4 regions of the Nonomuraea sp. NPDC049709 genome follow, and region 2 is predicted to be linked to each of the others. Evidence: riboswitches for the same ligand, from Rfam matches in the RefSeq annotation. Region 2 holds a riboswitch; each other region holds the start of a gene.
The links. A riboswitch is a leader RNA that binds a small molecule or an ion and turns the genes downstream of it on or off. The one in region 2 is predicted to bind cyclic di-AMP.

Region 1 (6,952 bases), on a different contig from region 2:
GCTTGTCGGCGACCGTGAGGTTGAGGCCCTCTTGTTGTGCGCCGTCACGCAGCGTCGTGTCGTATACGTGGAAGCGGTCGTCGGCCATGAGTCTCTCTTCTCTCTGGAAGAAGGTTTGTGGTGTCCGGGAAAACAAAAAGACCCCTCACGGACGTGAGAGGTCTGCGCGCTGGCGGTGTCCCTGTGTCAGCCAGCGCGCCTGCCGATAATGAGCAGACCGTAGAACATGGTGCCGCCCAGTCTGCCACATGAATTCACCATTCGGCACACCGGTCTCACGTCCTGGGACACCGCACGTCACACCTGGGCCTCAGACCTGGACCCCGTCGCCTCCCGTGATGGCCTGCTCGAGCGCCACCGGGTCGAACGCCTCGTTGCCCAGCAACTGCCCGTCGAGCAGCACGGTCGGCGTGCCCTCCAACCGGATCTTGGCCGTCTCCGCCACGTGCGCCTTCGCGTACGACTGCGACGTCACGCACGAGTCCACCGAGGCCCCGGCCTTCCTGGCGGCCCTGGCCAGCTCCTCGACGGTGAACCCGGAGGCCTCGCCGTGCGGCGCGGGCTGCATGGCGTACACCTCGTCCCTGAACGCCAGCCAGTTCGCCTCCGGGACGCAGCGGGCGGCCGCCGCGGCGCGGATGGAGTTGGAGCGCATGGGCTCGTCCTGGAAGATCGTCACGGTGTGGAAGACGACCTTCACCTTTCCCTCCCGCGCCAGCTTCTGGATCGTGCCGTCCACCTTGGCATGCATGTCCTTGCAAATGGGACAGTCGAAGTCCTCGAACACGTCCAGCACGGGAGCCTCGCTCGCCAGGTCGGCCAGGATCATCGAACCGTCCGCCTGCCGGGTCAGCGTCACCCCCTCGGACGACACACCGGTCCCCGAGAAGAACGACAGCGCCCCGAGCACGACGATCGCCACGAACGCCGCCGCCACCGCCATCAACCGCTTCATCATCAGCCCACTCTCACCTCGTCGATCGCGCAGACCCTATCCGAAGGGGAAACAATGGCCGCATGAAGGCATACCTCCTTGACCCTGCCGTAGCGAGATACGTGTTCGAGCACACCACTCCGCCCGACCCTCTGCTGGAGGAGCTGGAGAAGGAGACGGCCGAGATCGCGGGCGAGAACGCGGCCATGCAGATCTCCCCCGACCAGGGCCGATTCCTCACCATGATCACGCAGCTCATGGCGCCCCAGGTGGTCGTGGAGGTGGGCACGTTCACCGGATACTCGTCCGTGTGCATCGCCCGCGGGCTGTCCGGCGGCACCCTGCACTGCTTCGACATCAGCGAGCGGTGGACGTCCGTGGCCCGCCGCTACTGGCACGAGGCGGGGGTGGCCGACCGGGTGACGCTCACGATCGGGCCCGCCAAGGAGACGCTCGCCACCTTCGACCAGACGGTCGACCTGGCCTTCCTCGACGCCGACAAGGGCAACTACCCCGCCTACTACGAGCTGCTGATGGACCGGCTGCGGCCGGGCGGGCTGCTGCTGGCGGACAACACGCTGCGCCGGGGCTGGGTGGCCGACCCGGCGCACGAGGAGACCACGACGGTCGAGATACGGCAGTTCAACGACCTGGTGATCGCGGATCCCCGGGTGAGCGTGCTGATGCTGCCCGTGGCCGACGGGATGACGATGATCAGGAAGAACTAGCGCGGGCCCTCGGGGCGGGCCCGCCGCCCCGGGGGAACACGATCAGACGATCTTGTGGACCCAGTTGTGGGCGTCGGGGCGGGCGCCGTACTGGATGCCCACCAGCTCCTCGCGCACCCGCATCGTGACCGGGCCGGGCGTGCCGTCGGCGACGGTCCAGGAGCGGTCGGCGCCCTTCACCACGCCCACCGGCGTCACCACGGCGGCCGTGCCGCACGCGAACACCTCCGTGAGCTCGCCCGACTCGCACGCGGACTGCCACTCGTCCACCGAGATGAGGCGCTCCTCGGTCTCCAGGCCCAGGTCGCCGGCCAGCTCCAGGATGGAGTCCCTGGTGATGCCGGGCAGCAGCGTGCCGGTGAGCTCCGGGGTGACGAGCTTGTTGCCGAAGACGAAGAACAGGTTCATCCCGCCCATCTCCTCGACGTACTTGTGCTCGCCCGCGTCCAGCCACACCACCTGGTCGCAGCCGTTCTCCACCGCCTGCCGCTGCGCGACGAACGCCGCGGCGTAGTTGCCGCCGCACTTGGCGAAGCCGGTGCCGCCCGGGGCGGCCCGCGTGTACTCGGTGGACAGCCAGACGGAGACGGGCTTGATCCCGCCGGTGAAGTAGGAGGCCGCCGGCGAGGCGATGACCATGTACTTGTACGTCTTCGACGGGTAGTTGACCCCGAGCCCCGCCTGGGTGGCGATCATGAAGGGGCGCAGGTAGAGGCTGTGACCCTCGGTGGTGGGCACCCACTCCTTGTCGGTCTCGACGAGGAGTTCCAGCGAGTCGACGAACGTCTCCTCGGGCAGCTCGGGCATGGCCATGCGCAGGGCCGAGCGGTTGAAGCGGGAGGCGTTCGCGTACGGTCGGAACGTCACGATCGAGCCGCTGATCTGGCGGTAGGCCTTCAGGCCCTCGAACAGCTCCTGCGCGTAGTGGAAGACCGAGGTTGCCGGGTCGAGCGAGAGCGGCCCGTACGGCATGAGCCTGGCGTCGTGCCAGCCCTGCCCCTCGGTGTAGTCGATCGAGATCATGTGATCCGTGAAGGTCTGCCCGAAACCGGGGTTCGCCAGTACCTGCTCCCGCTCGGCCGCGGTGCGAGCGTGGTCGGATAGCTGCACGTCGAAGCTGAGCTTCTGAGCGATGGTCATGACGGAGGTCCTTCTCTCTGCGATCTACCGAAATCTACCGGAATCTGCCCACTGTCTGCGGATCTGCGAGCCGGTGGCGGTGAGCAGCCGTGGCCGGGAGGGCAGTCCGTACTTCCTATTGTCTCGCCATATGGGATGGCAAGCGGCCAATGGGGGTGATAAGCCCATTCCACGGCCGGAACGCGGACGCGAAAAAGCGCCTGGCGAGTCCTCTCGGACCGCCAGGCGCTTCTTCGGGGCTAGGCGGTCCTAGCCGGATACTCGCGCGGTGATGTCGTCGCCGATCTCGGTCGTGGTGCGGCCGGCCCAGCCGGCGAGGCGCTCCACGATGTCGTCGGCGACCGCCTGCTCGACCTTGGCCGCCTCGGCGTGCAGGCCCAGGTGGTCGAGGAGCATGGCGACGGACAGGATGGTCGCGGTGGGGTCGGCCTTGCCCTGGCCGGCGATGTCGGGCGCGCTGCCGTGGACCGGCTCGAACATGCTGGGCGTGGTCCGCTCAGGGTTGATGTTGCCGCTGGCGGCCAGGCCGATGCCGCCCGCGACGGCCGCGCCGAGGTCGGTGATGATGTCGCCGAACAGGTTGTCGGTGACGACCACGTCGAAGCGCTCCGGCTGGGTGACGAAGAACATCGAGGCCGCGTCGATGTGGCTGTAGTCGGTGGTGACCTCGGGGTATTCCTCGGCCACCCGGTTGACCGTGCGCTGCCACAGGTCACCGGCGTAGGTGAGGACGTTGGTCTTGTGGACGAGGGTCAGCTTTCTGCGCGGCCGCGACTTGGCCTTCTCGAACGCGTAACGCACCACGCGCTCGACACCGTGGGCGGTGTTGAGCGACTCCTGGGTGGCGATCTCGTGCGGCGTGCCGCGCCGCATGGTGCCACCGGTGCCCGCGTAGAGGCCCTCGGTGCCCTCGCGGACGACGATCATGTCGATGTCCTCGGCGGGCGTGTCGGCCAGCGGGGTCTCGACGCCGGGGAACAGCTTGACCGGCCGCAGGTTGACGTAGTGGTCGAACTCGAACCGGAGCCGCAGCAGCAGGTCGCGCTCGAGGATGCCCGGCGGCACGCTGGGGTCGCCGATGGCGCCGAGCAGGATCGCGTCGTAGCCGCGCAGCTCGTCGAGCACCGCGTCCGGCAGCGTCTCGCCGGTGCGGTGATAGCGTGCGGCGCCCAGGTCGTAGTGCGTGGGCTCGATCTTCGTGCCTACGGCCTCCAGGACCTTGAGTCCTTCGGTTACGACCTCGGTGCCGATGCCATCCCCGGGGATGACGGCCAAGCGGATGTTACGCGACTCCATGGGCGGTACCTTACCGGCTCGTCTCGTCTGACGAACACATCATCTCATTTTTCGGACGTCCAGTTTTGAGCCATTTGCGACCTTTTGACCGTTTCGTTAGAGTCCGTCGGGCCTAATCCACGCAGCCGCTGCGTGGAGCCGGGGACCCAACTTTCCCCCAGGGGCGAATCGGCACCGCCGTAGGGCCGTCTTCCAGGCCCGAGCCCGTCAGCTAACCCGGTCGGCCGCATGGAAGGACAGTGTTCTGTCTCGCATCGCCATTGCCCTGGCGGCCGGTGTCGCCGGGCTCATCCTGGCCACCCCAGCCGCCCAGGCCGCCACCGACGAGGCCCGGGCCACCACGGACAAAGACACCACCACCCTGACCGGCGCCGAGATCAAGCGCATCCAGGAGGCGCAGGCCCCCACGCCCGCCTGGAAGGTCGCCCTCGACTACGCCATGGACAAACGCGGCACCCCGTACGTATGGGGCGGGACCAGCAGGAGCGGGTACGACTGCTCCGGGCTCATGCTCAGGTCCTACGAAGCCGCGGGCATCGAACTGCCGCGCACCGCCCGCGAACAGTACGGGGCATTTTCCAGGAAAATCGCATGGAACGATCTAAAGCCAGGTGACCTGGTGTTCTTCAGCAACCTGGGTCACGTGGGAATGATCTCGAAGCCCGGCTACATGGTGCATGCGCCGCGCACGGGCGACGTCGTGAAGGAGGAGAAGCTCTCGACCTGGCGCAGACAGGCGTTCGTGGGAGCGGTCCGGCCGGATCCCAAGGGCGTGCGCCAGTGGACCGAGGTGCTGAAGCAGCGCCGGTCCTCCGCCCCGGCCACGCTCACCGCCACCCTCTGAGAAGCCGAGAGCGGCCCCGCGAGCCCGGGGCCGCTCTCTTTCAGGTCGCCTCAGGGGCTCTCTTCCAGGTCGTCAGGGCACGATCGGGGCGGCCAGGCGCTCCACGAAGCAGGGGTTCGGGTACTGCTCGGCGAGGTCCAGCGGCTCGCCGTGGAAATGACCGTGGATCTGGACCTCGACGGGGTCGAAGATCCGCGGGCACGGCACGTTCGGGCGGAACCGGATCTGGTCGAGGTCACCGCCGATCTCGCGCAGCCTGTCGCAGCCGGCGAACGGGTCGGGGTGGTTGCCGTCGTCCGGGTCGCAGGTCAGGACCCAGCGCTGGGCCACACCGCCGTGGTACTTGGTGATGGTCAGCTCGGCCGCCTGCGCGTGGGCGGGAGCGGCGAGCAGGGCCGCGGTGGCCAGCGCGGGGACGGCGACGGCGGCGGCGCGGCGGATCGCGGTCAGGGAAGCGTGCATGGGGGGACCTCCTCATGGAATGGATACGGAGCGCGACGTTATCAGCACTCTCCGTATCCATAACGGCAGGTCTCCGTACCCCCTGCCCCAGGCGTAGCGTGGCGGCGGATCGGCCACGACTTCACCAGGCGGGCATCGGACCCGGCGGTACCAAGGCCGTGGCGCTCAGGGCCCGCTTCATCGACAGGTGGGCCGGCGAGTTCCTTGACGCCCGCCCCGGGGCCACCGTGCTGCACCTGGGCTGCGGGCTCGACACCCGCGTCCACCGGATGGACCCGCCGCCGTCGGTCCGCTGGTACGACGTGGACTACCCGGAGGTCATCGAACTGCGCGGCAGGCTGTTCCCCGGGCGCGCAGGTTGCGCCACGATCGGGTCATCGGTCACCGATCTGGCGTGGCTGGAGCGGGTCCCCGGCGACGCTCCCGCGCTGGTGGTCGCCGAGGGCCTGCTCTACTACCTCGACCCGACCGGGGGCGCGGCGGCCTGTCGATCACGCACCGCATCTCGGCCTGGATCGTCGGCGCCCTGCCGGCGATGAGGCGGACGGCCGTGTGCTACCGGCTGGAGTTCTGAGGGGCGCCGCCGTTGTCGCGGCGGTCCAGCGCGGTCTGGACGGCCTCGGCCGCCTCGTCGTCGTGGTCTTCGGCACGGTTCCAGGCATACATCTCGTACATGGGACCCATCTCTTCTCGCGGGCGCGTTCCAGAATTTCCTGAAGGGGGAAGCCGGACTCCGGTCGCGAATCCGACCGGGCCTGATCTCGTGGTCCGGGTCACGGACCGGACGAAGGGACTTAGTGGCCGACGCCAACGCCGCTCTCCGCGGCGGGTCGTCGACCTGCCCTAACAGGCCCCGCCGCGGCAGGTAATGAGTACGAGAACCTGGCGCATTACTCGACACAGTACCCGAGCATGCTGCTTGGATGTCCTACTATCTCGCATCGTGAGACGCAAAAGGGCCGCCACCCAAGACGGGTGACGGCCCCTCGGCCGGTGTGGGAGGTCAGTCCTCCAGGTCCACCGAACGGCCGCTCTCGGCGCCGATCTCGGCCCCGATCTGCTCGACGACCTCGGCGGGGATGGCGGAGTCGACGGTCAGCGCGATGAGCGCCTTGCCGCCCTTGACGTCACGGGCCACCTGCATCGAGGCGATGTTGATGTTGTACTCGCCGAGCAGCCTGCCCACCACGCCGACGATGCCGGGGCGGTCGGTGTAGGTGTAGAAGCACAGGTGGGCTGTCGGCTCGATCTCCATCTCGTAGCCGTTGACCTCGACGATCTTGGTGATCTGGCGCGGCCCGGAGAGCGTGCCGGAGACCGAGACCGTACGGCCGTCGGCGAGCACGCCGCGCACGGTCACCACGTTGCGCCAGTCGGGGCTCTCGGAGCTGGTCACCAGCTCGACGGTGATGCCGCGGTCCTTGGCCAGCAGCGGGGCGTTGACGTAGGTGACCTGCTCCTCGATCACGTCGGCGAACACGCCCTTGAGGGCGGCCAGCTCGATCACCCGCACGTCCTGGGAGGCGATCTCGCCGCGCACCTCGACGT
Region 2 (6,952 bases):
CGCGCTCACCGGGCTGACCTCCCCGTCACGCACCGCGAACTCGGTCACCCTGTCCTGGACGGCGGCCACGGACAACGTCGGCGTGGCCGGATACCGCATCTACCGCGGCACCACCCAGGCCGGGACGTCGGCGACGACCTCCTTCACCGAGACCGGGCTGAACCCCGCGACCTCCTACACCTACACCGTCAGGGCCTACGACGCCGCGGGCAACACCTCCGCCGCGTCGGCGCCGGTCACCGTCGTCACCCTCCCGGCGACGTCCGCGGGCCTGGTCGTGGACGACTTCGACGGCAACCCGGCGTACCCGTCCGCCGCCCGCAACGACCTCGGCAGGTGGACCGGCGGGAACTGCTTCCTCAACGGCGGCGGCTCCGGCGCCGTGTCCGGCGGGGCGCTCAGCCTGCGGTACGACAACTGCGGCTGGTTCGGCAGTGACGTGTACACCGACCTGTCCGCGTACACGCATCTCGTCGTCCGGATCAAGGGCGCGGCAGGGGGCGAGCAGGCCCACTTCCACCTCAGTCTCGGCGGGGCGACCAAGGCCTTCGGCGACTTCACGCTCGACGGCGGCGGCCATCCGGCCATCACCACCGCGTACAAGGACATCAGGCTTCCGATGTCCGCGAACGGGATCAACCGCGCGTCCCCCGGACAGCTCGCGATGGGCTTCTGGTACGGCGGCGACAGCACCGTCACCATCGACTCCCTCTCGTTCGAGTGACCCACCGGGAGGCCGGGATCGGGCTGCCGCTCCCGGCCTTCCGGGCCGCCCCGACCGTCTCAGCGGGCCGGCGTACCGTTCGCGGCGACGCGCTGCCCGGCCCCGCCCCGGCCTCGCTCGCCACCGCCCTGCTCTTCGGCTCTGCGGCGCTGGTTCCGCGGCGGGTGCCCCCCGGGCGGCAGGGAGGGCCTGACGCCGGTCAGGCGGCGCGCCTGCCCAGGTCGCGCAGCTGGTCGGGGGTCAGCGCGGAGACGTTCTGGTCGATGGGGGAGTCGGTGTACTGGTGGATGGTCCAGGACTTCCAGTCGGCGGGCGGGGTGAGCGCGCCCTTGGCCCTGCTGTAGTGGGCGACCCACAGGGGGTAGTCGGCCAGGCCCTTGCCGTACGTGTCGGCGAAGTTCCAGCCGCTGTAGAACATCGGGGTGATCCCGGTCCTGGCCTTCACGTGTGCCAGCCACGCCTTGGCCCAGGCGTTCACCTGGGCGACGGACCTGTCGTCGGTCGTCTCCAGGTCCAGGACCAGCAGGTCGCCGCCCTTGGCGGGCTGGGCGTTCACCACGGACAGGAAGTGCTCGGCCTCGGCGATGGGGTCGTTGCCGGGGTGGCCGAAGTGGTACGCGCCGCGCACGATGCCCTTGTCGCCCAGCTCACGCCAGTGACGGGCGAACGAGGCGTCGCGGAAGCCGGTGCCCTCGGTGGCCTTGATGATGCCGAACTGGGCGGGGCTGGCGGCCCAGTCGTACTGGGGCTCGTAGTTGGAGATGTCCAGGCCGTACGTGAGCTGCTGGGTCCTGTGCTGGGCTGCCTGCACGGTGGCGCCGTGATCGGTGGGCGAGGCGAGCACCGTACCGGTCGCGCCGGTGACGGCGGTGGTAGCGGCCAGGATCACGCCTCCGACGGCCAGTGCGAAGAGCTCGGCGGGGCGGCGGTTCCTGACGATCGCGGCGAGCTGAGGCTTGAGCATGGGGATGTCGACTCCTTCTTCCATGCCGCCTACCGGGTTAGCTGACGGGTTCGGGACTGGAAGTCGCCCCTACGGGCGCGGCTCGGGCCGGCGTCCGATTCACCCCGGAAAGTGGATCCCCGGCTCCGCGGGGTCGCGGATTCGGCGGGCGCGGCGGACCGCGCCCAGTAAAGGTACAGATCTCCCTAAAGTGGGAGCAAGTACGGCAAAGCGAAGGCCCATGTTCGTCGGCGGGAACCAGCCCGAAAAGCCGCGCCGGCAAGGGTTTCCGGGGCTGGGTAAAGTTTCCGGCGCCGCCCTGGTCGCCGCCCCGGAACGGCTGTGACTTGTGATACTCGTGATGCGACCGCTTTTGCCCTCCTAAACCCCGTCCACCATGCTGCTTGGGTAAAGAATTCTGTCGCGATCGCCTATGTCGCAGGGGATCCTGTTGCCTTTCCCAGGGCCCGGCTTGCATCTTTCTATGCGATTCGCTTACCTTTGAGGACTCAAGGCGTACGACCTGACGACAAGCACTTGTCGCGTGACGCCGTTCATTTGTCGAGACCGCGTCTCACCAGCACGTACGTGCAGGGATGTGTGACGCGGCCCGCCGAATCCGTGAATGCAGCGGAACCGGGGACCCACTTTTTTCTGGGGTGAATCGGCGCGCTCTGATCCGAGCGCACCGTAGGGCACTTCCACGCCCGAACCCGTCAGCTAACCCGGTAGGCGGCATGGAAGCGAGGAGCAATCCAAGTAATGGCCAAGTACACCCTTTCCCGTGCCCTGAAGCCCGCGAGCCTCACCCGGTTCGCCGTCGGGGCGGCCGTGGCGGCCGGTGCCGTTCTCGCCGCCGGTCCGGCCTTCGCCGCCGACGACTCCTCCCAGGCGCAGAAGTCCGCGGGTCAGGTGTCCGCGCAGTCGGTGCTGAAGGTCGCCGAGTCGCAGATCGGCGTGGCCGAGAACGCCGCGGGCGGTGGCACCCCGTTCCACAGCTGGTACATGTCCTCGCCCCGGGCGCAGGAGACCATCACCCGTGACGGCGGAAGTGTACGGGCCTACGCCAACGCTCCGTGGTGCGCCATGTTCGTCTCCTGGGTCGGCGAGAAGGCCGGCGTCCGCCCCACCATGGGCTGGGACGCCTACACCGTCACCTACGCCAAGTGGTTCCAGACCAACCAGCACTGGGGCACGATCGCCAAGCCCGGCGCCGTCGTCTTCTTCGACTGGAACGGCAAGAGCACCACGGGCATCGACCACGTGGGCCTGGTCAAGCAGGACAACGGCAACGGCACGATCACCACGATCGAGGGCAACACCGGCAACGGCAAGGTCGAGCAGCGCATCCGGCCCAAGTCCCAGGTCGTCGGCTACGGCTACCCCCAGTACAAGGCCTGATCCCAGGTAGGCCGCACGCTCCTTGCCAGGTGCGATGGCCAAGGGACACCGGGTGGTGCAGGAGAGATCCTGCGCCACCCGTTGTGTTTGCTCCGGGAGAGCCGGGCTACGCGTGCTGCCGATACCAGTCGAGCGTCGCGGCCCCCCTGCGGAGTGCGGGATGACGTCGGAGGTAGGGCAGACTCCTACCCGTGGACGCGACGGTACGGAAGATCATCCAGGACCTGAACGAGGCCGCGGCCCGGCACGACGCCGCCCAGCAGGACAGGCTGGACCGGTGGCGGGTCCTGGAGCCCGACGCCGGGGAGTTCCTCTGGTTCCTCGCCCAGAGCATCGATGCGCGCACCATCGTCGAGATCGGCACCTCCCGCGGCGTGTCCACGCTGTGGCTGGCCGACGCGGCCCGGGCGGCCGGCGGTCACGTCCTCAGCCTCGACACCGACGCCCAGGCCCAGGCCCACGCCCGGCGTACGACGGCCGAGGCGGGCCTGGCCGACCACGTGGAGTTCCGGGTCGCCGACGGCGGCGCCGTCCTCGCGGACCTGCCGGACGGGGCGGTGGACCTGCTCTTCCTCGACGCCGAACGCCCCGAGTACCCGTCCTGGTGGCCCCATCCGTACCGCGTCCTGCGCCGGGGCGGCATCCTCGTGGCCGACAACGCCCTGTCCCACCCCGAGGAGATCGCCCCCCTGCACGACCTGCTCCGGCAGGAGCCCGGCCTGACGGTCAGCACGATCAACGTCGGCAAGGGCGAACTGGTCGCGCTACGACGCTGAGGGTGCCGCGTACGTCCGCTCGTGCGTCAGAGGGCCAGTGCGGTCATGAAGGCCATGCTGGCCGCCATGCCGGCCGAGCACGCGTTCTGGCTGAGCGTCCTGCGGTCCGGGCTTCGCCCGGGGAGAAGGTGGAGGAGCCGGGCGCACGTCCAGGCCACCCCGATGACCAGGGCCACCGCGGTCAGCGATCCGCCTCCGTGGGAGTGCGCCGGTGAGGAGGCGCCGGCGGGCGTGGGGTCGTTGAACGCCGTCAGGACCAGGAGGAGGGACATGACCACGAAGTCCTGGATGTGGTGACCGGTTTCCGCGCGGCGGGAGGGGGAGCCGCAGAGCCAGCCGGCGGTCAGCAGGGCGAGCACCCCGGCGGGGAGGAACAGGCCGCCCAGGTGCCCGAGCGCCATGCCGAGCGCCATGACGACGTGCGGCCATCTCCTGGCGGGCCGGGCGAAGGGCAGCAGGGCCGGGGCCAGGGCCAGGGCGCAGCCGACCGCTATCCCCACCGTGTGGAGGACGGCATGCATCAGGAGGTCTCGCCCAAGAGGTACGCGCGGGTGTCCATGATGCACTCCTTGCCGTCGTCGGATGGTTACACCCCTCTGGACAGGACAGGTAGGCGAGCTGTGACAGGAATGCGCTCCCCGGGTGACCCCGACGCGTTCGGGGAGGGCCGCAGCGAGCGTCGCGGCCGGCCCTCCCCGTGCTCGGTGGCTTCCTGAGGCTCAGCGGTTGACGGCGCAGGCGTCCCTGTTGAGGGAGAACCGGCTCGGCAGGGACGTGTCGCCCGTGTGGCGGGCGAGGTAACCCATGGTGACGCTGCCGCCGGGGGCGATGGCGCCGTTGTGGGTGGCGTTGACCGCGGTGATCATGTCACCGCTCTGGGTGAGGTCGGTGTTCCAGTCAGAGATGACGGTCTGTCCCCGGGAGAGGGGGAACCTCAGCGTCCAGCCGTTGATCGGCGTGCTGCCGGTGTTGGTGATGGTGAGGTCGACGGTCATCCCGCCACCCCAGGTCTGCGTGGTGTACGCGATCCGGCAGGTCGGCTTGGCGTGTTCGAACGTGATGCGGTGCAGGCCGCCGGGAAGGTCGTTGACGACGTAGAGCTCGCCCTCCGGTGTCGCGCCGAACGCCGTGACCTGCGTGGGCGTCTGGCCGATCTCGGCCTGGTCGTAGCCGCCGGCACCGTTCGCGCGCAGCGCCCACACGGTGGAGTAGCAGTAGTCGGTGGCGATGTAGGTGCCGCCGACCAGGTGGGCGAACTGCTCGCCGTGGTACACCTGCCCGCCGATGACCGCGCAGCCGCCGGTGTGCGGGGAGTAGGTGAAGACGGGCTTGGTGTACGCGGCGCCGGAGCGGCACTGGGCCTGGTCGAACACCTCGAGCCCTTCGTAGCAGGACCAGCCGAGGTTCGCGCCCGCCTGCCGTCCGGCCGGGATGTGGTTGATCTCCTCCCATCTGCCCTGGCCGACGTCGGCGATCCACAGCGAGCCGTCCGCGGGGTCGACGGAGAAGCGCCAGGGGTTGCGCCCGCCGTACATCCAGATCTCTTCCCGGGCGCCCGCCACGCCGACGAACGGGTTGTCCTCCGGTACGCAGTAGGCCAGGTCGCCGCAGCTCCGGCTGACGTCCACGCGCAGGATCTTGCCCAGCAGCGTGTCCAGGCGCTGCCCGCTGTCCAAGGGGTCCCCGGCGCCGCCGCCGTCGCCGATGCTCATGTACAGGTTGCCGTCGTTGCCGAAGGTGATCTGGCCGCCGTTGTGGTTGTCGAACTCGGCGTGCTCCTGGGAGAGCAGCGGTTCGAGGCGGGCCTCGTCCAGCCGGTACCGGGCCAGCGTCACCGCGCCGTCCGGCAGCGCGGTGTAGGCGAGGTACAGGTCCTGGCTCTCGGCGAAGTCGGGCGCGAGGGTCATGCCGAGCAGCCCCCGCTCGTTGCCGGATTCGTCCACCGACGCGGTGATGTCGATGATCGGGGTCTGCCCGAGGCCGGTGTCCGGGTGGTAGACGCGTACGGTCCCGCGCTTCTCCGTGATGAACAGCCTGTTCGTGCCGTCGTCGGGCGCGGCGATGGCGGTGGGGCGGCGTAGCCCGAAGGCGACCTGGGTGCTGGTCGCGTTGATCTCTTCCAGTGGCACCTGGGCCGAGCTGTCCACGACGGATGGGGAGGTGGCGGCGGCGACGGGTGGGGTGAGTGCGTTCACGGGGGCGAGCAGTGGCAGGGACAAGGCGAGCAGCACGGGGGCTGCCCAGCGTTTTCCTGGCATGTCGGACTCCAGAGGCCGGGGCTGCGTCCCGACCGGACGGTATCCGCTCGCCCGCCGGCCCATCCAGCGCGGCTCCGGCCGCGGAAACGGCACCAGGCTGCCGCGGCCGCAGGCGTACCCTCTGACCGGCGGCGATGCGAGAGAGCCCCGGCCAGGCCCCGGCCCCGGCCGATGAAACGTACATTTGCCCGGACCGCGAGGCGCTCGCGGTCCGGGGTGCGGTCAGCGTCAGCGGGAGGCGCGCGGCTGACCGGCGGCGTGGGCTTCGGCGGTGGTCTTGAGGTCGCGCAGCCACGCTTCGAGGCCCCCGCCGAGGGCCGCGGTCGCCGTGGGGATGTCCGCTTCGACCTGCGCGCCCGTTCAGGTCTCCGCGGTGTGTACGCGGACCCCGCCCTTGACCCTGGTGAAGGTCCACAGGTGGACCCCCTCGTCGATGCGCAGCCCCGCACCGATCGCGGGTCCGCTCCACAGGATGCAGGAGTTGTGCTTGAGCTGCCGGACGGTGGAGGTGATCTCCAAGGTGGTGGCGGGGGTCGTGGGCGTGGCGGGCGCGGGGGTGGTCCACCGGAACTGCGAGCCCTTCCGCAGCGGGCCGGGGGTGAGGCGCTTCATCGTCAGGACGGGGGCCTGCCAGGCCGGCCAGCGCTCGACGTCCGTCTGCAGCTTGAAGACGGTGCTGAGCGGCGCCTTGATCACGATGTCGGACTCGTAGCGGATGCGGGCGGTGGCGTCGACGCCGTGCCCGCGGCACTGGGACGCGCTGCCGGGGGAGGTGGCGGCCTGGGCGGCCGGGACGGTGCCGGCCAGGACGCCGGCGAGGGTCAGGGAGATCGTCAGTGCGGCGGCGCCG
Region 3 (6,952 bases), on a different contig from region 2:
CTCCCGGCCGGTGTCCGGGTCGCGGGCCCGCACCACGACCTCCGCCTCCCCGTCGCCCGCGCGCCGCTTGGCCGACTCGGCCTCGGCGTCGTCGAGCTGCAGCCCGTGCTCGCGTTCGACGTAGCGGGCGATGGCCCTGCTCACGGCCCGCCCCCCGTACGGGACGGAGCCGGCCGCCACCACGGACTCGCCGGACAGCACCGCGATCCGGGCGGAGTCCCGCCCGATGTCGATCACCATGTGGCCGGTGCAGTCCGTGAGCGACAGGCCCGCGCCGAGCGCCGCCGCCAGCGCGTGCGGGATCAGCCGCACGGTCCTGGCGTCGGCCTCGTACGCCACGTCGCGCAGCGCCGCCCGGTCGATCGGGGTGGAGTCACCGGGCAGCGCCAGAACCAGGCGCGGCCGGGCGTACGGGTGCCAGTGCACCTTGCGCAGGAAATGCCGGATCATGCGCCGGGCGAGCTCGGCGTCGGCCGGGAGCCCGCCGCTGACCGGCCAGCACGTCCGGCCGCCGGCGCCCAGGGCGGCGGCTTCCGCGCCGTATCCGATGACCTTGCCGGTGCGGCCGTCGCACATGACGGCGGAGGGCTCGTCGAGCACGATGCCCTTGCGCTTGGCGTAGATGCGCGTGCTCGCGGCCCCCAGATCTATCGCCAGGTCACGACCGAGGAGACTCATCGCGGGATCTATTTCCTGGGTCGCTCCAACACAACACCAGGAACAGAGCCAGTCCCCTTTACCGTTGGGCCGGTCAGCGCCGCCTGAGGTCGGCCAGGGTCTCGTCGGCCCACTGGATGACGGTCCTGGCCTGGGCCAGGCCCAGGTTGAGCGCGTATCGGCCGAAGTCGCCCGCCGGCTTGCAGTCGAGCACCGCCAGCCGCTCCTGGTAGCGGGCCTTGATCCGCTCGATCACCTCGACCGCCTGATCCCGCTCCATCAGCGGCAGCAGGAACGCCATGAGCGCGACCTCGCTGCGGGGTGTCACCGACGGCGTGTGCCCGCCCATCCACCCGTCCAGCTCCCGCGCCCCCTCCGGGGTGATCGCGTAGATCTTGCGCCCCCGCGCGCCCTCCGACTCGACCTGCACGAGCCCGTCGGCCGCCATCTTCACCAGCTCCGGGTAGATCTGCGTGTGCCCGGCCTGCCAGACGTGGTTGAGCGAGTGCTCGAACTTCTTGGCCAGGTCGTAGCCGCTGGCGGGGCCGACGGCAGAGAGCAACCCGAGCAGCGCGATCCGTAGGGACATGAGGGCCAGCATATCGAAGGCTTGACATGTCAGAAGTTACATGTAAGTTCTCACATGTGAAAACTGACACTAAGGCGCAGGGCAATGGGCTCGTGCTCCTCGCCGTGCTCGGCGGGATGTTCCTGGCGATGCTGGACCAGACGATCGTGGGCACGGCGCTGCCCCGCATCACGGCGGAGCTGGGCGGCAGCGGCCTCTACACCTGGGTGGTGACCGCCTATCTGCTGACCTCCACGGTGACCGTGCCGCTCTACGGCAGGCTGTCCGACCAGCACGGCAGGAAGCCGCTGCTGCTCATCGGCATGGTGGTGTTCGTGCTGGGCTCGGCGCTGTGCGGGGTGGCCCAGGACATGGTGCAGCTCATCGTGTTCCGCGCGGTGCAGGGGCTCGGCGCGGGCGCGCTGCTGCCGCTGTCGATCGCGTTGATGATGGAGATGTTCCCTCCGGGGTCGAACGGCGCCCGGGCGCAGGGTGCGATCGGCGGGGTGATGGGGCTGACGTACCTGGCGGGGCCGTTCCTGGGCGGGTTGTTCACCGACCACGCGAGCTGGCGCTGGTCCTTCTACGTGAACGTGCCCCTCGGGGCCGTGCTGATCGCCATCGTCGCGCTGCGCCTGCCGAGGCGGCCCGGAACGGGCGGCGGGCGCCCCGACTACGCGGGCATCGCCGTCTTCACCGTGGCCATCAGCACGCTGCTGCTGGGGCTGACCGAGAAGGGCCTGGACGGCCACACGTGGACGGACGCCGCCGTGGTCGGGCCGATCCTGCTCGCGCTGGTGCTGCTGGCGGCGTTCGTGGCCGTCGAGCGGCGGGCGGCGAGCCCGATCATGCCCATGGGCCTGTTCGGCAACCGCACGTACACGCTGGTGAACCTGACCTCGTTCTGCACGGCGTTCTCCATGTACGCCGGGGTCGTCTTCCTGCCGCGCTACTTCCAGGAGGCGCTGGGTGTCAGCGCCACCGAGTCGGGGCTGCGGATCTACCCGATGATGCTGGCCATGGTGGCGGGCAGCGTGCTGATGGGCGCGCTGATGTCCAGGACCAGGGTGTACAAGCCGTGGCTGGTCGCCTCGCCGTTCCTGCTGGTCACGGGCGCGGTGCTGTGCCTCGGCCTGACGCCGGCCACCGGCGGCCTGGCGCTGGCACTGTGGATGTTGCCGCTGGGGCTGGGGATGGGCCCGATGCTGTCCGGGCTGACGGTGGCGGCGCAGCAGTCGGTCGAGCCGCGGCACCTCGGCGTGGCCTCGGCCAACCTGACCTTCTTCCGGCAGATCGGCGGCTCGGTGGCGCTGGCCGTCGGCGGCACCCTCTACACCGCGGAGGTCGCCGCGAGCGCGCCCGCGCACGGGATGGCCGCCGCGCACGCCTCCGCGGCGGCCGTGGTCATCCCGTCGCTGGGGGTGGTGGGGGCGGTGATCGCCCTGGTGGCGCTGGTGGCCATGCCGAACAAGCGGCTGGAGACGCCGTCCGTGCCGCAACACAAGGTTGAGGCCGGTTTCGCGTCATAAGCGGCTCCATGCGAAGCTGTGATTGTCCCCAACACCATGGAGGTCCTCATGGCGGATACACCGGAGCCGGAAGTCAGCGAAACTCCCGAGGACGAGATGAAGCGCAAGTTCCGCGAGGCGCTGGAGCGCAAGCGCGACCAGGCCGCGGGCTCAGGCGCCGGTGGCAGGGGCGTCGACCCATCGAAGATCCACGGGGCGCACGGTCCGGCTACGAGTAAGAGATCGTTCAGGCGCAAGAGCGGCGGCTGAGGCTGGATTTCTCAGGGGGTACGGCATGCCGTGCCCCCTTTCTCTTTACCTTCGTAGGTAGATCTTCGACTCTTTCATACGATTCGTTTGCGTTTGTCCGAATCGGTAGTTAGAGTAATCGCCATTACCAGCCGGTGACCTAGTCCTTACCCAAGATGGACCACCGGTTGGCGCCGAATCCCGAACCATCGGGAACCGGGGAACCACCTCACTGGGGTGAATCCGGCCGCGTGCCGGTAGGGCATCTCCACGCCCGAACCCGTCAGCTAACCCGGTAGGCGTGATGGAGAGGAAACATTACCCCATGCACCACCGCGTCGTACCCCCAGACAGCGCCGTGCCGACCGCCCACTGAGCGGTCCCCTTCCTCAAGGCTCGTATTTTGCGCTCCGCGCAGCAACGTCAGGTGCTCTAGCTCCGCTGCGCGTGCTCCCCCTGTGAGCGCAACTCCCTGTCCCCTCGCGAAGGGTTTCACTTTTTCATGTCTGCTCGATTTGGCCTGCGTTCCCTCACCCTCCTCACCACCTCCGCCATCGCAGCGCTGACCATCGTCGGCACTCCCGCCCACGCCGACACCGACACAGACGAGAAGGTCCTGCTCAAGGGCTCCACCACGGCGTCGTACTTCTGGGACGACTCCTCCGGCCGCGCCGGCGACACCGGCCTGCCCGCCAGCGGCAAGCCCATGCAGAAGGGGCTGGCCGCCAGCCCGAGCTGGCCGCTGCTGACCGAGGGTTACGTGGTCTACAAGGGCAAGAAGATGCCCTTCTTCGTGGGTGACCGCGGCCCCGGCGCTCCCTCCAACCGCGGCATCATGCTCGACCTCGACGCCAAGACGTTCGCCGAGCTGACCGGCGGCGAGTTCAACTCCGACACCCTGGGAGTGGACGGCGTCGGCGGCCAGGGCCACATCGAGGTCGACTACGTCATCACCAAGTGGGGCGACGGCGTGGGCAAGAAGAACTACCCGGTCGCGTTCTCGACCGGCGCCTGGGCCGAGCGTGACCGTAACCCGGCCACCCCGCCGCAGGCGGAGGAGTCCTCGTCGCAGGGCGGCGTGCTCCTCTCGGGCCCCGTTCCCGCCGAGCACTGACTTTACGCGGGCGTACCAGAATGTCATTCTGGTCGTCGTGACCACGCGCGTAGCCGCAAACGGCATCGAAATCGCCTACGAGAGCTTCGGCTCACCGTCGGGACGTCCCCTGCTCCTCATCATGGGGCTCGGCGCCCAGCTCATCCAATGGGACGAAGGGCTCTGCGAGCTGCTCGCGGAGCAGGGACATCACGTCGTACGGTTCGACAACCGCGACGTCGGCCTGTCGACGCACTTCCACGACCTGGGGGTGCCCGCGATGGGCACGCCCTCGCCGTACCTGCTGGACGACCTGGCCGACGACACCGCGGGCCTCATGGACGCCCTCGGCTGGCCGGCCGCCCACGTGGTGGGAGCCTCGATGGGCGGGATGATCGCCCAGACGCTGGCCATCCGGCATCCGGCGCGGGTGCTGACCCTGACCTCGATCATGTCCACGCCCGGTCCCTCCGTCGCCCCGCCCACGGAGGCCGCGTCCGCGGTCCTGATGGGCCGGCCGGCCGCCGACCGCGAGGCGGTGCTGGCGCAGGCCGTGCAGACCTGGTCCGTCATCGGCTCGCCCGGCTACGAGCTGGACCGGGAGCGGATCGCCGCGATGGCCGGGCTGGCCTATGACCGCTGCTTCGACCCGGCCGGCACGGCCCGGCAACTGGCCGCCATCATGGGGTCGGGGGACCGTACGGAGCTGCTGGCCTCGGTGGCGGTGCCCGCGCTGGTGCTGCACGGGGAGGCCGACCCGCTGGTCCCGGTGGCCGGCGGCCGCGCGACGGCGGCGGCCATCCCGGGGGCGCGGCTGGTGACGTACCCGGGGATGGGGCACGACCTGCCGCGCGCGCTCTGGCCCGACTTCGTCACCGAGATCACCAAGCTGACCTCCGCCTGACGCTCGCCGGTGGCCCGCCCCCCGCCGGGGAGCGGGCCACCATGAGGGCGGTCAGATCTCCAGCTTCCCCTCGATGCCCTTGAGCTGGTGCCGGGCCAGCGCCAGGTTGGCGCGCCCGCGGTCGAGCGCCAGGTAGAGGAACAACCCCTTGCCGCCGCGCCCGGTGATCGGGCGGATGATGTGGTACTGCCCGCTCAGCGTGATCAGGATGTCCTCGATGGCGTCCTTGAGGCCCAGCGAGTCCATCGTGCGGAGTTTGGCCTTGACCACCTCCGTGTTGCCCGCCGCGGCGACCTGCAGGTCCAGGTCCTTGGAGCCGCCGAGCGTGCCCAGCGCCATGCCGCTGCCGTGATCGACGATCGCGGCTCCGATCGAGCCGTCGATCTGCATCATCTCCTTGAGAGAGACGTCCATGCCGGCCATGCTTCCTCCTCCTTCTCAGCGGGGCTGGATCAGTGTTTCCGTGCTGCGACGGCGGCCACTCCGGCGGCCGTCTTCCTGCCCTCCAGCCGCAGCAGCCCGACGTTCGCGCCGGGTCCGGCCAGGACCGTGAGGACGATGGCGGGGCCGGCGGCGTAGAAGGCCACGAATCCGGCCGAGCCGGAGACGAGCGTCTCCTCGAACGCCCCCTGGCCGGTCATGCTCAGCATCCGCCTGCTCATCGCGACCAGCGCCGCCGACAGCGCCGCCGCCTGCTCGCCGGTCTTTCCTTCGAGGTCGCAGGCGATCGGCAGGCCGTCCACCGTGCAGGCGACGCTCCCGTTCACGTCCGGGGTGCGCTCACGCAGGAGCGCCATCTCCTCCAGAACCTCTTGTCGTAGCTCCACCGGTGGCCTCCTCCTGAGTGAGGGGAACCTCACGACAGTTCCTCCAGCGCCTTCTTCAGCCGCATCAGCAGTGCCAGGTCGGTCGGGTTCCCGGTCACGGGCGGTCCCAGCGGCAGGGTCGCGGCCGTGGGGTCGTGCGGCGGGCGCTCCGCGGCCGGTTGCCGCCCGCGCTTGGGCAGTCCGTGAGCGGGGGCCGGGTCCGGCGCGGCGAGCAGGCCCGAGGCCGCCAGCCGCCGGACGGCCAGCAGCACCGGGTACGCCGGCCGCCCGATCTGCTTGGCCAGCTCCAGGGGCGTCGCCTTGTGGTCGGCCCGGACGAGGACCTCCCACTGGACCCGGCTCAGCGTCACCGCGTGCCCCGGCAGCCGGCCCAGCGGCCGCACCGGGAGGCTGTCCACGTCGGCGGACGGCCAGGCCTGGGCGAGCTGCGCCCGCCGGCGCGCGCACTCCCGCACCAGCCCCGGCACGTCGAAGAACCACTGCCCGCCCAGCCAGTGCCGCTCCCCGGGGCGGAACTTGGGCCGCGACCCGCTGATCGGCAGCAGGAAGAAGGCCGCGTCGAGGACCCCGCCGAGCACCGCGTACTGCAGCTCGCCCGCGGTGACCGGCCCCTCGGCGAGCAGCCGCTCGCAGCCGCCGTCGGCCTGCAGCCCGCGCAGCGCCGCCTCCGTCGTCAGCCCCCTGGCGGCGAGCAGCCGCTCGACGCTGGGGGCCTGGGCGCACTCCATGTACGTCACGCGCCCGTCCGCGAGGAAGATCGTGCCGTTCCGGCCGACCCGGAGCGCGCCCGTGGAGCGCTCGCGGGCGAGCCCGGCCAGGAGTGTGTCGACCCGCGTCATGGGTCACGTCGTCAGGCGGCTGGAGATGGTCTGCAGGCGGTGCCTGGCCAGGGCCAGGTTGGATCGCTCCAGGTCAAGGCGGACGTACAGGACGAGAGGGCCCTCGAACACCGTCTCCATCATCCGGAGCAGGTGGTGGCCCTTGTCCGTGGTGACGAGCATGTCGTCGATGCGTACGACCTCGCCCGGGCACGAGCGGGCCAGGCCGTCGCTGGTGGCGCGCAGGGCCTCGGTCAGCGCGGCGGCCGACCGGTCGGCGTCCACACCTGACGCGCTGCTGAAGGCCACCGCCATGCCGGTCGTGTGG
Region 4 (6,952 bases), on a different contig from region 2:
CGAGCAGGGGGCCGAGCAGAGGCACCCAGTAGAGGATGTAGCCGCCCACCGTCACGAGCGCCCGCTTGAGCGACACGTCGGTCGGCAGGCCCTCCGGCTGCACGTGCCCGCCGATCTGGACGACCTTGATGCCCATCACCATCTTGCCGACCGTCTGGCCCTTCATCTTGACCAGGAGGAAGTCGTAGGCGACGTAGATCAGGGTCGCGACGATCGAGACCACGAGGTAGTACAGGAGCCCGAAGGTGAGGCCGCTGGTGATCCCGGTGATCGAGCTGTAGGAGGGATACAGCGGGGTGAGGACCAGCTGCACCAGGAAAAGCACGATGCCGAAGATGACACCGTCGATGATCCTGGCCACCAGCCGCTGCCACCACTCCGCCAGCGGCGCCGGCGCCCCGGGCGGCTGGACGCCGACCGGCTGGCCGTAGGGCTGGCCGTAACCGGGCTGCTGCCCGTAACCGCCCTGACCGTAGGCCTGGGGCTGCTGCCCGTAGGCCTGGCCGTACTGCTGCTGGTCACCGTACTGCTGCTGGCCGTAGCCGGGCTGGGCGTAGCCGGGCTGGGACTGCTGCTGCCCGTAGCCCTGCTGCTGACCGTAGTCAGGCTGGGACTGGGGCTGCTGCCCGTAGCCGGGCTGCTGGCCGTAGCCCTGCTGACCGTAGTCGGGCTGGGACGGCTGCTGCTGCCCGTAACCCTGCTGGCCGTACCCCTGCTGCTGACCGTACTGCGGCTGCTGGCCCGACTGCGGCTGCTGACCGTAGCCGTGCTGCTGGCCGTAGTCAGGCTGGGACGGCTGCTGGCCGTAGCCCTGCTGGCCATAGTCCGGCTGGGACGGCTGGGACGGCTGTTGCTGCTGGCCGTAGCCCTGCTGCTGACCGTAGTCGGGCTGGGACGGCTGCTGCTGCCCGTAACCCTGCTGACCGTAACCCTGCTGCTGACCGTACTGCGGCTGCTGGCCCGACTGCGGCTGCTGACCGTAACCCTGCTGCTGGCCGTAACCCTGCTGACCGTAGTCAGGCTGGGACGGCTGCTGCTGCTGCTGCTGACCGTAACCCTGCTGCTGGTCATAGCCCTGCTGGCCGTAGCCGGGCTGGGACGGCTGTTGCTGTCCGTAGCCCTGCTGGCCATATTGCGGCTGCTGCTGGCCGTAGCCGTGCTGCTGGCCGTACTGAGGTTGCTGGCCGTAGCCCTGTTGCTGGCCATAGCCTTGCTGGCCGTACTGGGGCTGCTGCCCGTAGGCATCGTCCGCCCGGTAGCCGACCACAGTGACGTCGGGGTCGGGCTCGCCGGGGTGGCGGCCCGTGTTCTGCTGCCCGTAGGGGGTGGCAGGCGCAGAATTTTCGCCGGATTCGTCCTGTGGATACGGCGGCTGTCCGGTGCTCACCGTGTCACCTCGCTTCGAGTGCGCATGTGGCACGTGTCAGGACACATGCCTGTGCTGCCCAACGTATCGACATAGGTATCAACAATCACCTTTCCATCTGGTCAAGGTCCGCGTCACCCGATGTCAGATGGAGCAGCATGCGGGTGTTGCCCAGGGTGTTCGGTTTGACGTGTTCCAGGTCGAGGAACTCCGCCACACCCTCGTCGTACGAGGCCAGCAGTTCGGCGTACACCTCAGGGGAGACCGGTGTGCCCTGAATCGGGCGAAAGCCATGCCTCGCGAAGAAGTCGACCTCAAAAGTCAGGCAGAATACACGCCGCAGACCCAGATCCTTCGCCTGCTGTATGAGAGCTGAGACGATCCGATGGCCGACGCCCATCCCCCGGCACTCGGGGTCCACGGCAACGGTGCGGACCTCGGCGAGGTCCTCCCAGAGCACGTGGAGTGCGCCGCAGCCGACGACCTGTCCGCCCAGCTCGGCCACCCAGAACTCCTGTACGTCCTCGTACAGGGTCACCGTGGCCTTCTCCAGGAGCCGCGGTCCCGCGCCCGCGTAGGTGTCCACCAGGCGCCTGACCGTCCGCACGTCGGGCGTGCGGGCACGCCGGACCACCACCGCGGTCTCGGGCACTGTCAGTTCGGCCACCTGCTCCATGGCTCTCCAGAGTACAGATGTCATTACGGCTCAGCCCTAACTCCCATCTGTGGGCTCATCCTGTTACATCCCGTGGCCATGCAGGCACGCACCCCGCGGATCTCTGCATTCGGCCGCATCGACGGCAAACAGGACATAAAGTCGGTTCTGCACGAGCGTGCACGAGATCACCTTGTGACCCTTCGGTTGTGAAACCTCTACAGACTCGGCAGTTCTGGTTGAGCACGAACCCGGAGTGCATTAGTGTCCTGCGACGATGTTCCCCGCGTATCGCGACGAGGGGGACACGCCCAATCCCCGCGAGGGGAGCCGGGGACCCGCCGGTGGCGTCACCCGACGCCACCACTGGGGTGAATCCGAATCATTCGGTAGGGCTGCTCCGGCCCGAACCCGTCAGCTAACCCGGTAGGCGTCTATGAGAGGAGCTGGTTGGTGGAGCTCACGCTCAACCGTGGGGGGAAGGCGGCGGGCAAGCACGCCCGCCCTCCGGAACGGGCCCGGCGACCGCGCCGCTTCGGTGTGGTGAGTGTCACAATCGCCGCGCTGCTGATAGCCATCCCCGTCGGTTCGGCGTCCGCGGACCCCAAACCGTCGCTCCAGGACCTGGCCAAGCAGGTCGAGAAGATGCACACGGAGATCGAGACGCTGTCCGAGGAGTACAACGGCCAGCGGGAGAAGCTCAAGACCGCCAAGAAGGCCTCTGAGGCCGCGCAGAAGACGCTGGCGACCAGTGAGGCCGATCTCGAGGCCAAGCGCGCCAAGGCCGCCCTGCTCGCCGAGAACGCCTACATCACCGGTGGTCTGGGCAAGGCGCTGGCGTTCGCCACCTCCGAGGACCCCGACACCTTCCTCGACCGCGCCGCCACCACATACGTGCTCGAACAGCAGCAGGGCGAGGAGGTCAACCAGGTCGCCAGGGCCAGGGAGGCCGCCGAGCGCGCCAGGGCTGGCGCCAAGACGCGCATCGAGGAGGTCCAGAAGCTGGTCTCCGAGCTCGACACCAAGCGCGACAAGATCACGAAGCTGGTCACCAGGGTCGAGAGCAACCTGTTCCAGCGGGCGCTGGGCGAGGCCGGACGGCCCGGCACGCGGGCGGTGCGCGTGAACCTGCCGATCATCGGCGGCGGCAAGGCGGCGCAGGCCGCCCGCTGGGCGCTCACGCAGCAGCTCAAGCCGTACGTCTGGGGCGCCGAGGGCCCGAACTCCTACGACTGCTCGGGCCTGGTGATGGCGGCCTACCAGCAGGTGGGCATCTCCCTGCCGCACTACACGGGCAGCCAGTGGACCGCCGGCAGGCACATCTCGCGCGAGGAGCTGCGGCCGGGTGACCTGGTCTTCTTCTACAACGACCTGCACCACGTGGGCATCTACCTCGGCGGCGGCATGATGGTGCACGCGCCGCAGACCGGTGACGTCGTCCGCATCGCCTCGATCGCCCGGCGGCCGTTCGCCGGCGCCGTACGCATCGCTGACTGAGCCCCGGCACCGCCCGTCGCTAGATCAACTGGCGGCGGGCGGCCCAGGCCACCGCCTCGATCGCCGTGGCCACGCCGATGCGGTCGCAGATGCCTCGCAACCTCCGGCGTACCGTCCGCCCGCTGATATCCAGTCGTCTCCCCACCCGGTCGACCGTGACCCCCTTGGCCAGCTCCGCCAGCAACGCAAGGTCCGCATGGCTCAGCTCAACACCTTCAGTGAGCACATCCATCGGGAGCCCTCCCCCCCAACAGCAGAACTTGGACCGATCGACCCGGCCAAGTTGCTCCTCGCAGACGGTAAACGCATCCTGGAAAGGTCGTCAAGCATGACAATCTCCACCCTTGACGAGCACTATTGACATGATCCGAAATATGTGACGTACTCGCGATATGTCGGCACCGTGCGTCGCCCGATGAGTGATCTCGTCGAGCCCTCCCCAGCTCCGGATCCAGCGTCGATGAGCGCGGCGGACGTCCTGGGTTTCGACCCGTTCGACAAAGGGTTCCTGCGCGATCCGTACGCCCGTTATCGCGAGATGAGCGCGCGCGGGCCTCTCTTCCGCACGCGCGGCGGGCTGCTCGTCGCCACCACCCACGAGCTCTGTACGGTGCTGCTGCGCGACCCGCGTTTCGGCCGCGGCTCCGCCGAGGCTAACCGGAACAACCCAGGTCAGCCCGTTGAATCGTTCCTGTGGCTGGACCCGCCCGACCACACCAGGCTGCGTGCCCTGGTGAGCAGGGCCTTCACCCCGCGCATGCTGGAACGGCTCCGCCCGCGGATCGAGGCGATCACCGCCGAGCTGGTCGCCGGGTTGCCCGAGGAGGCCGATCTCGTGTCCGGCCTGGCGTACCCGCTGCCGGTCATGGTCATCAGCGAGATGCTCGGGGTGCCTCCGGAGGACGAGGAGCGCTTCCGCGGCTGGAGCGAGATCCTGGCTCGCGGCCTTGACCCGATGCTTACAGACGACCTCGTATCGGAAACCGGGCGTGCCAGAAGGGAGTTTCGCGACTACTTCCGCGAGCTCTCCGCGATGAGGCGCGAGCGCCCCGGGGACGACCTCCTGAGCGCCCTGACGCAAGTGCGGGAGCTGACCGAGGGCGAACTGCTGGCCACCTGCGTGCTGCTGCTCGTGGCCGGGCACGAGACCACCGTCAACCTCATCGGCAACGGGGTGTTGCACCTGGCCCGGCACGGCCTGCTGGCACACGCCGCGGAGCGGCCCAAGCAGGTGGTCGAGGAGGTGCTCAGGTACGACCCGCCGGTCCAGCTCACCTCCAGGCTCGCGATGGAGGACGTGGAGCTGGCCGGCGTGCCGGTGCCCAAGGGCACCCTCGTGATGGCGGTGATAGGCGCGGCCAATCGCGACCCGGCGGCCTTTCCCGATCCCGACCGCTTCGACGTCACCCGGGAGGCCGGCCGGCATCTCGCGTTCGGGCTCGGCATCCACTTCTGCCTCGGCGCCACGCTGGCCAGGATGGAGGGCGAGATCGCGCTGTCCGCCCTGGCCGCGGCGGCGCCCAAGCTGGAGCTGGCCGACCCGGCGCCGCCGTACAAGGAGAACGTGGTGCTGCGCGGCCTGGCCGCGCTGCCGGTGCGCCTGCCCCGGCCCTAGTGGGTGGGCTTGACCAGCGGGAACAGGATGGTCTCGCGGATGTTGCGGCCGGTGAAGGCCATGATCATCCGGTCGATGCCCGCCCCCATGCCACCCGTCGGCGGCATCGCGTATTCGAGTGACTGCAGGAAGTCCTCGTCGAGCTGCATCGCCTCCAGGTCGCCCCCGGCGGCCAGGAGGGACTGCTCGACCAGGCGGCGGCGCTGCTCGATCGGGTCGTTGAGCTCGGAGTAGCCGGTGCCCAGCTCGGTGCCGAAGCCGATGAGGTCCCACTTCTCCGTCAGCAGCGGGTCGTCGCGGTGGGTGCGGGCCAGCGGCGAGGTCTCCAGCGGGTAGTCCATGACGAACGTGGGCTGGACGAGCGTGTGCTCGACGAGCGCCTCGAACAGCTCCTGCACGAGCTTGCCCGAGCCCCACTTCGGGTCCCAGTGGATCTCGCGATGGTCGGCCAGCTTGCGCAGCTCCTCCAGGGTGGTGGAGGTGGTGATGTGCTCGCCCACGGCCTGCGAGACCGCGTCGTAGAGGGTGACGCGGGGCCACTCGGCGATGCCGAGGTCGATCTCGGTGCCCTCGTGCACGACCACAGAGGTGCCCAGGGCGGCCATCACGGCCTTCTGGTACATCCGCTGGGTCAGGTCCGCGATGCCGTTGTAGTCGAGGTAGGTGCCGTAGGCCTCGACCATGGTGAACTCGGGGTTGTGCGTGGAGTCCGCGCCCTCGTTACGGAAGTTGCGGTTGATCTCGAAGACCTTCTCGATGCCGCCGACCACGAGCCGCTTGAGGTAGAGCTCGATCGCGATGCGAAGGTAGAGCTCCATGTCGTAGGCGTTGATGTGGGTCTTGAACGGCCGGGCCGTGGCGCCGCCGTGGATCGGCTGCAGCATCGGCGTCTCGACCTCGAGGTAGCCCTCCTCGTGCCAGAAGTCGCGCACCGCGCGCACCGTGGCGCTGCGGACCCGCGCCATCTTCCTGGCCTCGTCGTTGACGATGAGGTCGACGTAACGCTGGCGCACCCGCGCCTCGGGGTCGGTGAGGCCGACGTGCTTCTCCGGCAGCGGGCGCAGGCACTTGGCGGTGATCTCCCAGCTCTCGGCCAGGATCGACAGCTCGCCCCGGCGGGAGGTGATGACCTCGCCGCGCACGCCCACGTGGTCGCCCAGGTCGACGTCGCGCTTCCAGCGGGCCAGGGACTCCTCGCCCACCTTGTCGAGCGAGATCATGACCTGCAGGTCGGCGCCGCCGTCGCGGAGCGTGGCGAAGCAGAGCTTGCCCCCCACGCGGTTGAGCATGACGCGCCCCGCGACCGCGACCGTGTCGCCGGTGGCGGTGTCGGGCTCCAGGCCCTGGTATTTCTCCCTGACCTCGGCGTTGGTCGCCGTGCGTGGGAAATTCACCGGGTAAGGATCGACGCCCTCGCTGCGAAGGCGGTCGAGCTTCTCCCTCCGGATGCGCATCTGCTCGGGAAGTTCGTCGCTCACAACATCAAAGGGTAGGGGATATGGCGAACTGCAAGGGCTCGTCGGTTCTCTGCAGGACCGCTGCAAGAGCCCTCGCCTATCAATATCTCACGAGCTCAGGGGGGAGCCGGCAGGGAGCCGGCCCAGGGGAGCTCAAGGAGAGAAGATGTTGAAGAAGATCGCGACCGGTTTCCTCGCTGTCGCCGCCACCACCGCCGTGGCCCTGTCGCTTCCGTCGGCCGCCAGCGCCACCACGTCGGACCACGACGACTACTCCGAGTACTGGGGCCCGGTCTACTCCAAGTACCACCTGGCCAAGGCCGAGGGCCGGGTCAGCGTCGACTGGGACCACCAGGGCGACT

Region 1: another riboswitch for cyclic di-AMP. It lies ahead of AB0J69_RS17250 (C40 family peptidase); the one in region 2 lies ahead of AB0J69_RS49865 (CHAP domain-containing protein).
Region 3: another riboswitch for cyclic di-AMP. It lies ahead of AB0J69_RS11285 (hypothetical protein); the one in region 2 lies ahead of AB0J69_RS49865 (CHAP domain-containing protein).
Region 4: another riboswitch for cyclic di-AMP. It lies ahead of AB0J69_RS11845 (NlpC/P60 family protein); the one in region 2 lies ahead of AB0J69_RS49865 (CHAP domain-containing protein).

Annotation. Positions count from the first base shown of each region.
Region 1 covers NZ_JBFANM010000015.1:117,607-124,558, reverse strand. Annotated here, with positions in the region: gene cimA (citramalate synthase) at 1-88, opposite strand, end outside; gene AB0J69_RS17270 (thioredoxin domain-containing protein) at 311-958, opposite strand; gene AB0J69_RS17265 (O-methyltransferase) at 1,018-1,662, shown strand; gene AB0J69_RS17260 (branched-chain amino acid aminotransferase) at 1,705-2,802, opposite strand; gene AB0J69_RS17255 (3-isopropylmalate dehydrogenase) at 3,052-4,098, opposite strand; cyclic di-AMP (ydaO/yuaA leader) riboswitch at 4,198-4,339, shown strand; gene AB0J69_RS17250 (C40 family peptidase) at 4,538-4,942, shown strand; gene AB0J69_RS17245 (SSI family serine proteinase inhibitor) at 5,015-5,404, opposite strand; gene AB0J69_RS17240 (class I SAM-dependent methyltransferase) at 5,419-5,943, shown strand; gene serA (phosphoglycerate dehydrogenase) at 6,408-6,952, opposite strand, start outside.
Region 2 covers NZ_JBFANM010000081.1:8,392-15,343, forward strand. Annotated here, with positions in the region: gene AB0J69_RS49855 (DUF4832 domain-containing protein) at 1-724, shown strand, start outside; gene AB0J69_RS49860 (GH25 family lysozyme) at 924-1,688, opposite strand; cyclic di-AMP (ydaO/yuaA leader) riboswitch at 1,701-1,845, opposite strand; cyclic di-AMP (ydaO/yuaA leader) riboswitch at 2,269-2,417, shown strand; gene AB0J69_RS49865 (CHAP domain-containing protein) at 2,430-3,068, shown strand; gene AB0J69_RS49870 (class I SAM-dependent methyltransferase) at 3,260-3,844, shown strand; gene AB0J69_RS49875 (hypothetical protein) at 3,871-4,365, opposite strand; gene AB0J69_RS49880 (PQQ-dependent sugar dehydrogenase) at 4,564-6,102, opposite strand; gene AB0J69_RS49885 (SRPBCC family protein) at 6,463-6,952, opposite strand, start outside.
Region 3 covers NZ_JBFANM010000009.1:122,660-129,611, forward strand. Annotated here, with positions in the region: gene AB0J69_RS11265 (rod shape-determining protein) at 1-678, opposite strand, end outside; gene AB0J69_RS11270 (PadR family transcriptional regulator) at 752-1,246, opposite strand; gene AB0J69_RS11275 (MDR family MFS transporter) at 1,303-2,754, shown strand; gene AB0J69_RS11280 (DUF5302 domain-containing protein) at 2,803-3,003, shown strand; cyclic di-AMP (ydaO/yuaA leader) riboswitch at 3,165-3,299, shown strand; gene AB0J69_RS11285 (hypothetical protein) at 3,485-4,096, shown strand; gene AB0J69_RS11290 (alpha/beta hydrolase) at 4,134-4,979, shown strand; gene AB0J69_RS11295 (hypothetical protein) at 5,031-5,402, opposite strand; gene AB0J69_RS11300 (roadblock/LC7 domain-containing protein) at 5,432-5,806, opposite strand; gene AB0J69_RS11305 (hypothetical protein) at 5,836-6,645, opposite strand; gene AB0J69_RS11310 (roadblock/LC7 domain-containing protein) at 6,649-6,952, opposite strand, start outside.
Region 4 covers NZ_JBFANM010000010.1:4,309-11,260, forward strand. Annotated here, with positions in the region: gene AB0J69_RS11835 (RDD family protein) at 1-1,387, opposite strand, end outside; gene AB0J69_RS11840 (amino-acid N-acetyltransferase) at 1,473-2,042, opposite strand; cyclic di-AMP (ydaO/yuaA leader) riboswitch at 2,320-2,469, shown strand; gene AB0J69_RS11845 (NlpC/P60 family protein) at 2,565-3,518, shown strand; gene AB0J69_RS11850 (LuxR C-terminal-related transcriptional regulator) at 3,538-3,750, opposite strand; gene AB0J69_RS11855 (cytochrome P450) at 3,979-5,133, shown strand; gene lysX (bifunctional lysylphosphatidylglycerol synthetase/lysine--tRNA ligase LysX) at 5,130-6,611, opposite strand; gene AB0J69_RS11865 (hypothetical protein) at 6,757-6,952, shown strand, end outside.